3 regions of the Providencia zhijiangensis genome follow, and region 2 is predicted to be linked to each of the others. Evidence: predicted binding sites of a transcription regulator. Region 2 holds the regulator's gene; each other region holds the start of a gene.

Region 1 (3,291 bases), 1.5 Mb from region 2:
AAGTTGGCTATGACTGTGTATTTTTTATCTAATGCTTGTTTTTCATTTTCCACTTTTTGCTGCGCAGAATATTAAGCATTTGCACTGACATGGAGAAGAACATAGCAAAATAGATATAGCCTTTTGAAACATGCACCTGAACACTTTCAAGTAACAGAGTGAATCCAACAAGGATCAAGAAAGAGAGCGCAAGGATTTTGACGGAAGGGTAACGTTCCACAAAATCACCAATAGGCTTCGCGGCGAACATCATGATCATGACTGCCATAATCACTGCGGCCATCATAATAAACAGATGGTCAGATAGCCCCACGGCGGTGATCACGGAATCTAAGCTGAAGATAATATCTAAAATTGCGATTTGCATAATGGCTCCCCAGAATGAAGTCACTTTTTTCTGGGCTATCCCATCATCGTCTTCCCCTTCAATGGTATCGAAAATCTCCTGACTGGATTTCCAAATGAGGAATAAGCCACCAGCACACAAAATTAAGTCGCGGGCGGAAACGGTATGTTCAGCTAATGTGAAGAGTGGTGTTGTGAGGCGTGCGAGCCAAGCAATGGACGCTAGCAGTGCTAAGCGCATTCCCATCGCTGCGATTAACCCAATACGTCTGGCGCTATTTTGTTGATGGGCGGGTAATTTGCTGACGACAATACTTAAGAAAATAATATTGTCGATACCCAGTACGACTTCCAAAATTGTTAATGTTGCCAATGCCATCCAAGCATGGGGATCTAAGAACCACTCAAACATCTTGTTGCCTTAAAAATGGAATAAAAAATCGTCTGTTTGGCACAGGCGATACCTTGACCGATTAACCGAGGTTAAAGTGCCGCGCTAATAATGGACCCGTAAAATCTTTTTTTAAATAGAAACCTCTCGGTAATGTCATTATTGGCTGCCCAAATTCACCAATACCTTCGGTTAGCGCTCTATTATTCGCCGCTTTGGGACGAATTTGTAGAACTTGTCCGTGACGAGCGGTGATGGTTTCGACTTTTCCCAGCACAATTAAATCCATTAACTCTTCCCAATCTTGGCGTAAAAGTTGTTCTTCAAGCGCAGAAGGGCTCCAAATCAGCGGGTTTGCAATACGGCGCTGGGCAAGTGGAATTTGGCGTTCACCTTCAATCGGAAACCACAGAATGCGAGATAATTTGCGGCGCACATGGCTATTTTCCCATGTCAGGCCGCTATTGCCCGTAAGTGGCGCGACAGAAACAAACGTCGTCTCTAATGGTACGCCATGGCGATCGATTGGAATTGTTTTAAGCTCGACGCCAATATCTGCAAAATCTTGTTCGGCTTTACTGCCTGCGGTCGCACCTAAAAAATACTCTAACAGTGTCCCGACCCAGCCTTTATCTCGTTTAAGATCGGGGGGGATTGGGATGCCTGCAATAGTTGCTAACTCACCAAGCGTATAGCCTGCAAGGGCTTGGGCTCGCGCTAATAAGACGGTTTCATTTTCTGGTGGTGAAGGCGGTATAAAGGACATAGTCGACAGAATTTGATTGTGTTTAAAAAATAACCAAGGAAATGGTCGCAAGATAGGGTGAGTATAACACTTTTTAGTCACCGTATTTAACTTCATGATATATATATGGATATTAGATAATAATCACAGGCGGGATTATGAATATTTAGGGTTATTCAACTTCATCCCAAGATAATCACAGGATCATGCACTAGGTTATCCACAGGATTTCTGGATAACTGTGAAAAACTGCGATTACTGTGTGAATTTACAGCCTTGACTAATGTCATTTATTGAAGCTCGTCACAAAAAGCGGGTAAGTTAAGTACATTCCTTGTGGATAAAACATGCATTGATTGATCTTTGCTCAGTTGAACTCCTAACAAAAAAAGAGGGGAAAACTCACAGTGGATATCTCATGTGAAATCCACTTATTACTATGATTTATAATGTTTTATTTTTTAGTGTGGTTTTTTGTTAGAAATGAATAGTTGGGATATACCCTGATTACTATCTGGTTGTTCACATGGATATCCACAGAAAAAGTGAATAAAATCCATTTTACTCACTCTAACTGTTTATAACTATCATCAATTCTGTGTATTATCCTCAGTTGGCTTAAACCAAGCTGATTTAAAGTCAAACCAGCCAAAGGTATTCATACGAACACCTCGCATTGTTCTTTGACCTTGTAACTCTAACCAGTGATGAAAAATGGGGTGGAAGACTTGAGAATCAATCAAGCTCTCGCACCAAGATTCCACATCCAATTTTTGCTGGCGCCACAGCTGTAACTCTTCATCGAGGGTTTTTCCTAAACACTGACGCAATAGCGGCATTTCGTACAACGTGGCGAAGATAGAAAATTCAAGAGGTTTATAAAAGTTGGCAGTGGAGAGCCAAATATCGCTCTTCGCATCCCCGTTAAACCAATCATCATAATCAACGATGTTAATTTTAAGCTCTACTCCTTGGGTTTCTAACACTCGCTTCATGATTTGACTGATGGCATAAAATTCATGATGATGGCGATAAAAGGTGACCGTTAGTTCGGTTAAGTCTTCAGGTTTGGTTCGCTGGGAGAGCATTTTACTGTGATGCCAATGAAGCAGTAATCCATAAGCAGGCGCCCAGTGGCGTTGATAGAAGGATTCACAGTGCGCTAGTAGGTTGACGGGGGTTAAAAAGCTACACAGCCATTTACGCACATCTTCCCGTTGAGAAATGTCGGAGCGTTGGTCGAATAACAGAAAATAGCAACCTTCCTCCATGCGGCTTTCGAGAGAGTCATTGTGGCGTTTATCACCATCCATCTTTAATGTGGTACACACCATCTGCTCAGAAAGTTCGGGAACCACCCAAATAGTCACCTCATCCAACAAGGCACGATAGCCAAAATAGCGGTCAAAAGCGCTGATGGTGAGTTTTTGCGGGATGTTGGTTTCGACTTCATAAGGACCCGTACCAATAGGGCGCTGACTAAAGCCGCTGATGGTTTCCCACTCTTTCGGGAGAATGGCGGCATGTGGGCTGCCCAGTAACCAAGGAAATTGCGTATCAGGATGGCTCAGATGGACATCAATCACGTAAGGTTGCGAGGAGGTGACCGAGTGAATATGTGAGAACAGCGGCCAGCACTGCTTTAATCGTAATAAAGAGTGGATAATATCCTCCACTTGCATTTCACGTCCATGATGAAAATAGATAGCCGGACGTAAATAAAAGCGCCAATGTTGCTCGTTAATGGCTTGCCAGTGGTGAGCAATACCATCTTCTACTTCCCCTTTTTCCTCATTTAAGTGAGTTAATC
Region 2 (3,291 bases):
ATATCGACAAAATGCAGATAAACAAGTTTCATTCACTGAATGAGTACTTAAACCTGAAGAAATGATGAATTACTTAGAAAGATTTATATGAAGGCTTCATTTTGCATTTATAAAAATGTCTAAATATTGCAAAAAATCTATAAATATAAAAACCTGTATTTATATTTATATACAACTTAATAAACCGTAAAGATGCAAATTTATTAGATTTAAAATCTATTGATTGTCTTTTTTTCACCGGTAATCGCTACATAAAAAACAAGGGGTAAGATAAGTCTTAATTAAAATCAACGTCAAATAGTAACAATGAATTTCAATAATTGTTTTTATTTGGTTAAAATTAACACTCAATGATTAACTAAAATGCAGCAATTAATGATTTATTTAAAATCAAAAAAGCCACATTTTAAATAAGATATTCATTCTTTATTAACGTTGACTTTATTAAAGTTAAAATTGCGTATTCAATTTAGTAAAAAACTGTTTATTTCATCACCATCATTTCAAACACAACAGAAATGGAAGTTATGGTAAACTAAACAGTAATAAAAACTTGAAGCTATCCAGGTGGGGCCAAACAAGATGAAAACAATCAGTGAAGACATGCTGCTTACGACGGCCGAACGTATTTGTCAGTCTCGAGGCGTGCGTTTGACCCCACAAAGAGAGACTGTTCTGCGGTTAATTGCGCAACAACACGGTGCGATCAGTGCTTATGATTTGCTAGATTTACTGCGTGAAATAGAGCCTCAGGCTAAACCTCCTACCGTTTACCGTGGTTTAGAGTTCCTCATGGAACAAGGGTTTATTCATAAAATTGAATCCACAAACAGCTATGTGGTTTGTCACCATGTCGATAATCCAAGTCATATTTCAGTGATGTTAATTTGTGATAATTGTGGCAATGTGACTGAAAGTGACTGCACAACCATCGAAAAAGCGATTAGTACTCTAGCCGAAGAAAATCATTTTCATCTCAGGCATACAGTGGTAGAAAACCATGGTTTATGCCAAAAATGTTTTGAGGTTTCCAATTGCCAAGATCATGAACACTGTGAACATGACCATCACAATACAGTCAGTTCAAAAAAGAAGTGATATAGAAGAAGAGATATACAGGAAGTAAAAGAAAGGGATCTATATAGCAACATGAAAATGGCTATATAAAGAAGGTCTATATAAAGAAGTAAAAAGTGAAAATAACTATATAAAGAAAGACTATTCGGAAAAGAGATATTGAGTCTGCTGCCAGACTCAATCACTCATCATCAATGCCAATCACTGTTACGGATAACCCCAACAGCCAGACCTTCGATAGTAAAATTCTGTTCGCGTAAATCAACCACGATTGGTGCAAAATCAGCGTTTTCAGCAATAAGTTCAACGCGATTACCTTGTTGCTTAAAGCGTTTAACCGTGACTTCATCTTCGATACGCGCCACAACAATTTGCCCATTATGGACATTCTGCGTTTTATGTACCGCAAGTAGATCACCATCCATAATACCGATATCTTTCATCGACATACCATTTACACGTAATAAAAAGTCCGCGTGTGGTTTAAATAACTCTGGGTCGACTTGATAATGGCTTTCAATATGCTCTTGTGCAAGCAATGGTTCGCCGGCAGCAACACGTCCAATCAGAGGAAGCCCTAAATCTTCGGATTCTTCTTCTAACAACAGACGAATGCCTCTGGAAGCTCCAGAAACAATTTCAATTACCCCTTTACGAGCTAAGGCTTTTAAATGTTCTTCTGCCGCATTAGGCGAACGAAAACCCAAACTTGCTGCTATCTCAGCGCGTGTTGGTGGCATGCCCGTTTGCGAAATGTGGTCACGCACCAGATCGTAAACTTGCTGTTGTCGAGCTGTCAGTGCTTTCATCCCGTTCCCCTGTTTGTTTATACAGTCAGACTGTGAGTATATACAGGTAAATGGGTATTGGGAACTGTTAAATTAGCCAAAATCTGCATTTGTTGATGAATTTCTGGCTTTTTATCGCTTTTACTGTTTTTAGCCAACTAAACCGCAAAATAACGCGCCCATAAAACGGTTCCCCAGATAAACAGAGCCAATCCTATCGTGACGAACACGGCTGCGGAGCCGATATCTTTCGCTCGTCCAGATAATTCATGGTATTCACTGCCAATACGGTCAACAACCGCCTCAATCGCACTGTTAATTAACTCAACAATAGCGACTAAAACCACTGATCCAATCAACAAAATTCTGTCAATTTGGCTAATATCCAAGTAAAAAGCTATAATTATCGCAATGATAGCAGCAACCGCTTCTTGACGAAATGCAGCTTCATTTACCCATGCTGCTTTTAAACCTTTAAGGGAGTATCCAGCCGCTTTGATGACCCGAGTGAGTCCCTTAGTTTGACTTGCCATATTTTTTCCTTAATTTCTAAACAATAATCAACTTTTGCAGTCAAAGTGAATTATCGATAACAGATCTAAACATTGCTTTCTGATATGATTGCGCAGCATTACTAACAAGAGGCTATAATCATTTATGTCACTATGGCGTAAAATATATTACAACACGTTGAATTTACCACTGAAATTATTGGTAAAAAGTAAACTAATCCCAACGGACCCGATAACAGAGTTGCAGCTTGACCCAAACAAGCCAACGCTGTATGTCTTGCCATATCACTCAAAGTCCGACCTGCTCACGCTTCGCCAACAATGCTTAGCGATTGGTTTACCTGATCCACTCGTGGATAACGACATCAATGGCACCAAGCTCCCAGCCTATGTGTTTATTGATGATGGCCCGCGCGTGTTCCGTTACTACTCCCCAGATCCACGTAAAGAGTCAGTAAAAATATTCCATGCGTATCTGGATTTGCATAAAAACAACCCAAATCTTGATATTCAAATGCTACCTGCATCCGTCATGTTTGGACGTGCGCCGGGTCGCGAAGGGCATAAGCCTGCCCCGCTGAAACTCTTAAACGGTGTGCAAAAATTCTTTGCAGTCCTGTGGTTAGGGCGCGATAGCTTTGTGCGTTTTTCTCCAAGCATTTCTCTTGGCCAGATGGCACAAGAGCATGGCACTGATACCATCATTGCCAATAAACTCGCTCGCGTAGCACGTATTCATTACTCTCGTCAGCGTTTGGCGGCTGTAGGGCCTAGATTACCAGCACGCTATGAGCTGTTTAATAAGCTGCTATCCTCTAAAGCCATTGAAAAAGCCGTTGAAGACGAAGCTCGCAGTAAAAAAATCCCATTACAAAAAGCCCAACAAAATGCCGTGGCGATGATGGAAGAGATTG
Region 3 (3,291 bases), 500 kb from region 2:
ATTTAAGCTTAAAACTGCTGGAGTTCACTGGTGGTACTCTACGCAACGCGATTCCACGCGAAGGCCAAGTAACCATCGCAGTGCCAGCTGATAAAGTCGCTGAATTAACCGCATTAAGAACTCGCTACGAAGGCATTCTGAAAAATGAATTAGCCGCTGTAGAACCTAACTTAGTTTTACTGCTAGATGAAGCAACGAGTGACTTAAAAGCACTGACTGATGATTGCCAACAACGTTTAGTTTTCTTCCTGAACTCTGCACCAAGCGGTGTTATCCGTATGAGTGATGTGGTGAAAGGGGTTGTTGAAACTTCGCTGAACGAAGGCGTTGTGAAAATGACTGAAGACAAAGCCGAAGTGATCTTCTTAATCCGTTCGTTAATCGACTCTGGTAAAAACTACGTCGTTAATATGCTGACGTCTCTGACAAAACTGGCGAAAGCTCAGTACCAAGCTGAAGGTGGATACCCAGGTTGGCAGCCAGATGCAGACTCACCAGTCATGCATATTGTTAGCGACACTTACCAAAAACTGTTTGGTAAAATCCCAAATATCATGGTTATCCATGCGGGTCTTGAGTGTGGTCTGTTCAAAAAACCTTATCCATTAATGGATATGGTCTCCATTGGACCAACCATCCGTGGTGCACACTCACCAGATGAGCGCGTTCACATTGAGAGCGTGGGTCAATACTGGACACTGTTAACTGCTATCTTAAAAGCGATCCCAGTGAAAAACTAAGTAAGCTTTAATCTATCAATACAGGGTCATAAGCTACGGTTTATGACCCTATTTTTTTCATTCTTTAAACATAATAAAAGCTATAAAAGTAATGAAAGCTGCCTTTCGATTTGTGGATTTTGCAATGTCACATGCAAGCCCACTAACCTGACACCTCGCCCTGCCCGCCGATTTTCCCAAGCCTGCTGTGCCAACCGAATAAGATCCTGCTTATCTATAATGGGATAAACATGCTCTTGCGTCGTTTGCTGAAAATCCTCAAATTTTAATTTCACACCTTGGCGAGCAATACGCAGATCTGGCTTCACTTTCTCTAAGCGAAAATGTAGCTCATCGTATAAAGTATCGAGTAAAGGCAAACACTCCTCCCACTGATGAATATCTTTGGCGAGAGTGCGTTCTACCCCAACGGATTTACGTAAGCGTTCAGTATTTACTGCTCGTTCATCAATGCCATGACAGCGCTCCCACAGAGCCTGTCCAAATTTACCCATGCTTTTTACCAACGCCAGCATGTCATAGCGCTGAACATCCGCGCAGGTCAATAACCCCATGTCCGCCAGTTTTTGCGCTGTCACTTTTCCAACGCCGGGGATCTTTTTTAATGGTAGCGTGGCAATAAACGCCGGTAATTCCTGTGGCGTGATCACAAATTGCCCATTGGGTTTATTCATATCAGAGGCGATTTTGGCGAGGAATTTAATCGGGGCAATTCCCGCAGAAGCAGTGAGCTGAAGCTCATCAAAAATTTGTTGGCGGATAGCCTCGGCGATGAGCGTGGCAGAGCCGTGAAGCTGCTGGCAATCAGTCACATCCAAATAGGCCTCATCTAAAGATAATGGCTCAATAAGATCGGTATAACGGGCAAATATTTGCCGAATATGATGGGAAACTTCTTTATAGACCGCCATACGACCAGGGACGACTTTCAGGTGAGGACATAGTTTCAATGCCAACGCCGTCGACATTGCGCTATGAACGCCATAGCGTCTCGCTTCATAATTTGCGGTACTCAATACGCCACGTCGGTCTGCACTTCCCCCGACAGCCAGTGGAACATTGCGTAATTTTGGGTCATCGCGCATCTCTATCGCAGCAAAAAAGCAATCCATATCAATATGAATAATTTTACGCATGATAGCTGCCCCCAACCAATGATTACTGAATAAATATACAGTGGTTTTATTAGCCATGCAACTTATTCATCTGATTGAAATGTATTCCTGAAATACTGTAAATGACCGAAAAAGTAAAAAGTTACTCCTAATTTATAGGCTTATTGCTTACAAAGTTGATGGAACATATTACAACAACCACTCGGTCAATCTCATGTTAGTTCATTGAATTTTCTATTATTATGGATTATACAAATGCAAATTATATCAACGTCAGTGTTCAAAAAATCCACCGCGATAGGTTTACTATTTTTGGTTAGCCAATCCGCTTCCGCATTAATGCCGCAAATTGTGGCACACCGCGCAGGTACCGCAGATGCCCCTGAAAATACTCTTTATGCGATCGAACAAGCCAAAAGCAATAAAGCTGATGCAATTTGGTTAACTGTTCAGCTCAGTAAAGATAATCAATTAGTCCTTTACCGCCCGAGTGACTTAGACGCTTTAACAGATAAAAGCGGTGTTGTTTCTGATTATTCCGCCAAGCAATTAAGCCAAATAAATGCGGCGTATAAATTTAATCAGAAAAATAACCAACAACTCCCCGCTGCAAAAACCACCATCGTGACATTAGAAGAAGTATTAAAAAAATACCCCGATACGATTTTTTATATCGACTTAAAATCCCCAGATGCAGATCCTAATACGCAAGCTCAAGCTATTTTGGCATTGTTGAATAAAACTAACACATTTAACCAAGTCCGTTTTTATTCCACTAACGATGCATTTTTAAAAGCTCTGAAGCCTCTTTCTACTCAGTTACAATTATTTGAAAGCCGTGATGAGACTCGCACCATGCTTGCCAACAGTGTGATGAGCCATCAATGTACGCTTGAGAATGATAAATCTGCAACTCGTTGGTATGGTTTTGAGCTGCATCGTAAAGTTGAAGTCGTTGAGAAATATACCCTTGGTGAAGCGCGTTCCCCAGCAACCCTCTCATGGGATAAAGAAGCTATCGACTGCTTTAGAAAAAATGGCAACGCTTACATTATTGTTTTTGGTGTAAATAGCGACAGTGATTATCAACTGGCTAAAGAAATTGGCGCTGATGCCGTGATGGTCGATTCACCAAAAGCTTTCAAAAAATAAATTCTAACTATTAAGCTACTTTATTTTGATAATAATTTATTCAATTTAAGTAGCTTATTTTTATTACTCCTTTTTCTATCTATACATTTTTCTATCTATACATTTCTCTATCTTATATTCCCTTCCTTTTTTAATAATAAATAACATTCAATATTAATTACTTAATAAATCATCGATGCCAAGATAAGTAAATATATTTAAACTCTCATTTTTAAGGAATTTAACATGGCGATATCAAAAGGTTTGCTTTCTATCGAGAACCTATGGAATGAAGACTTAAAAAA

The links. The regulator LexA, encoded in region 2, represses DNA repair genes until DNA is damaged. The targets are predictions, from matches to a motif close to TNCTGTATGTACATACAGNA.
Region 1: mutH (DNA mismatch repair endonuclease MutH) is a predicted target of LexA. The motif match lies at 1,738-1,757, and genes of this name have one in related genera.
Region 3: dinB (DNA polymerase IV) is a predicted target of LexA. The motif match lies at 1,900-1,919, and genes of this name have one in related genera.

Annotation. Positions count from the first base shown of each region.
Region 1 is NZ_CP135990.1:2,716,872-2,720,162, reverse strand. It holds gene QS795_RS12490 (helix-hairpin-helix domain-containing protein) at 1-2, shown strand, start outside; gene QS795_RS12485 (TerC family protein) at 29-757, opposite strand; gene mutH (DNA mismatch repair endonuclease MutH) at 819-1,502, opposite strand; gene sgrR (HTH-type transcriptional regulator SgrR) at 2,072-3,291, opposite strand, start outside.
Region 2 is NZ_CP135990.1:403,529-406,819, reverse strand. It holds gene zur (zinc uptake transcriptional repressor Zur) at 583-1,098, shown strand; gene lexA (transcriptional repressor LexA) at 1,269-1,886, opposite strand; gene QS795_RS01800 (diacylglycerol kinase) at 2,024-2,398, opposite strand; gene plsB (glycerol-3-phosphate 1-O-acyltransferase PlsB) at 2,523-3,291, shown strand, end outside.
Region 3 is NZ_CP135990.1:908,454-911,744, reverse strand. It holds gene pepD (beta-Ala-His dipeptidase) at 1-740, shown strand, start outside; gene dinB (DNA polymerase IV) at 821-1,876, opposite strand; gene QS795_RS04055 (glycerophosphodiester phosphodiesterase family protein) at 2,111-3,007, shown strand; gene QS795_RS04050 (hypothetical protein) at 3,233-3,291, shown strand, end outside.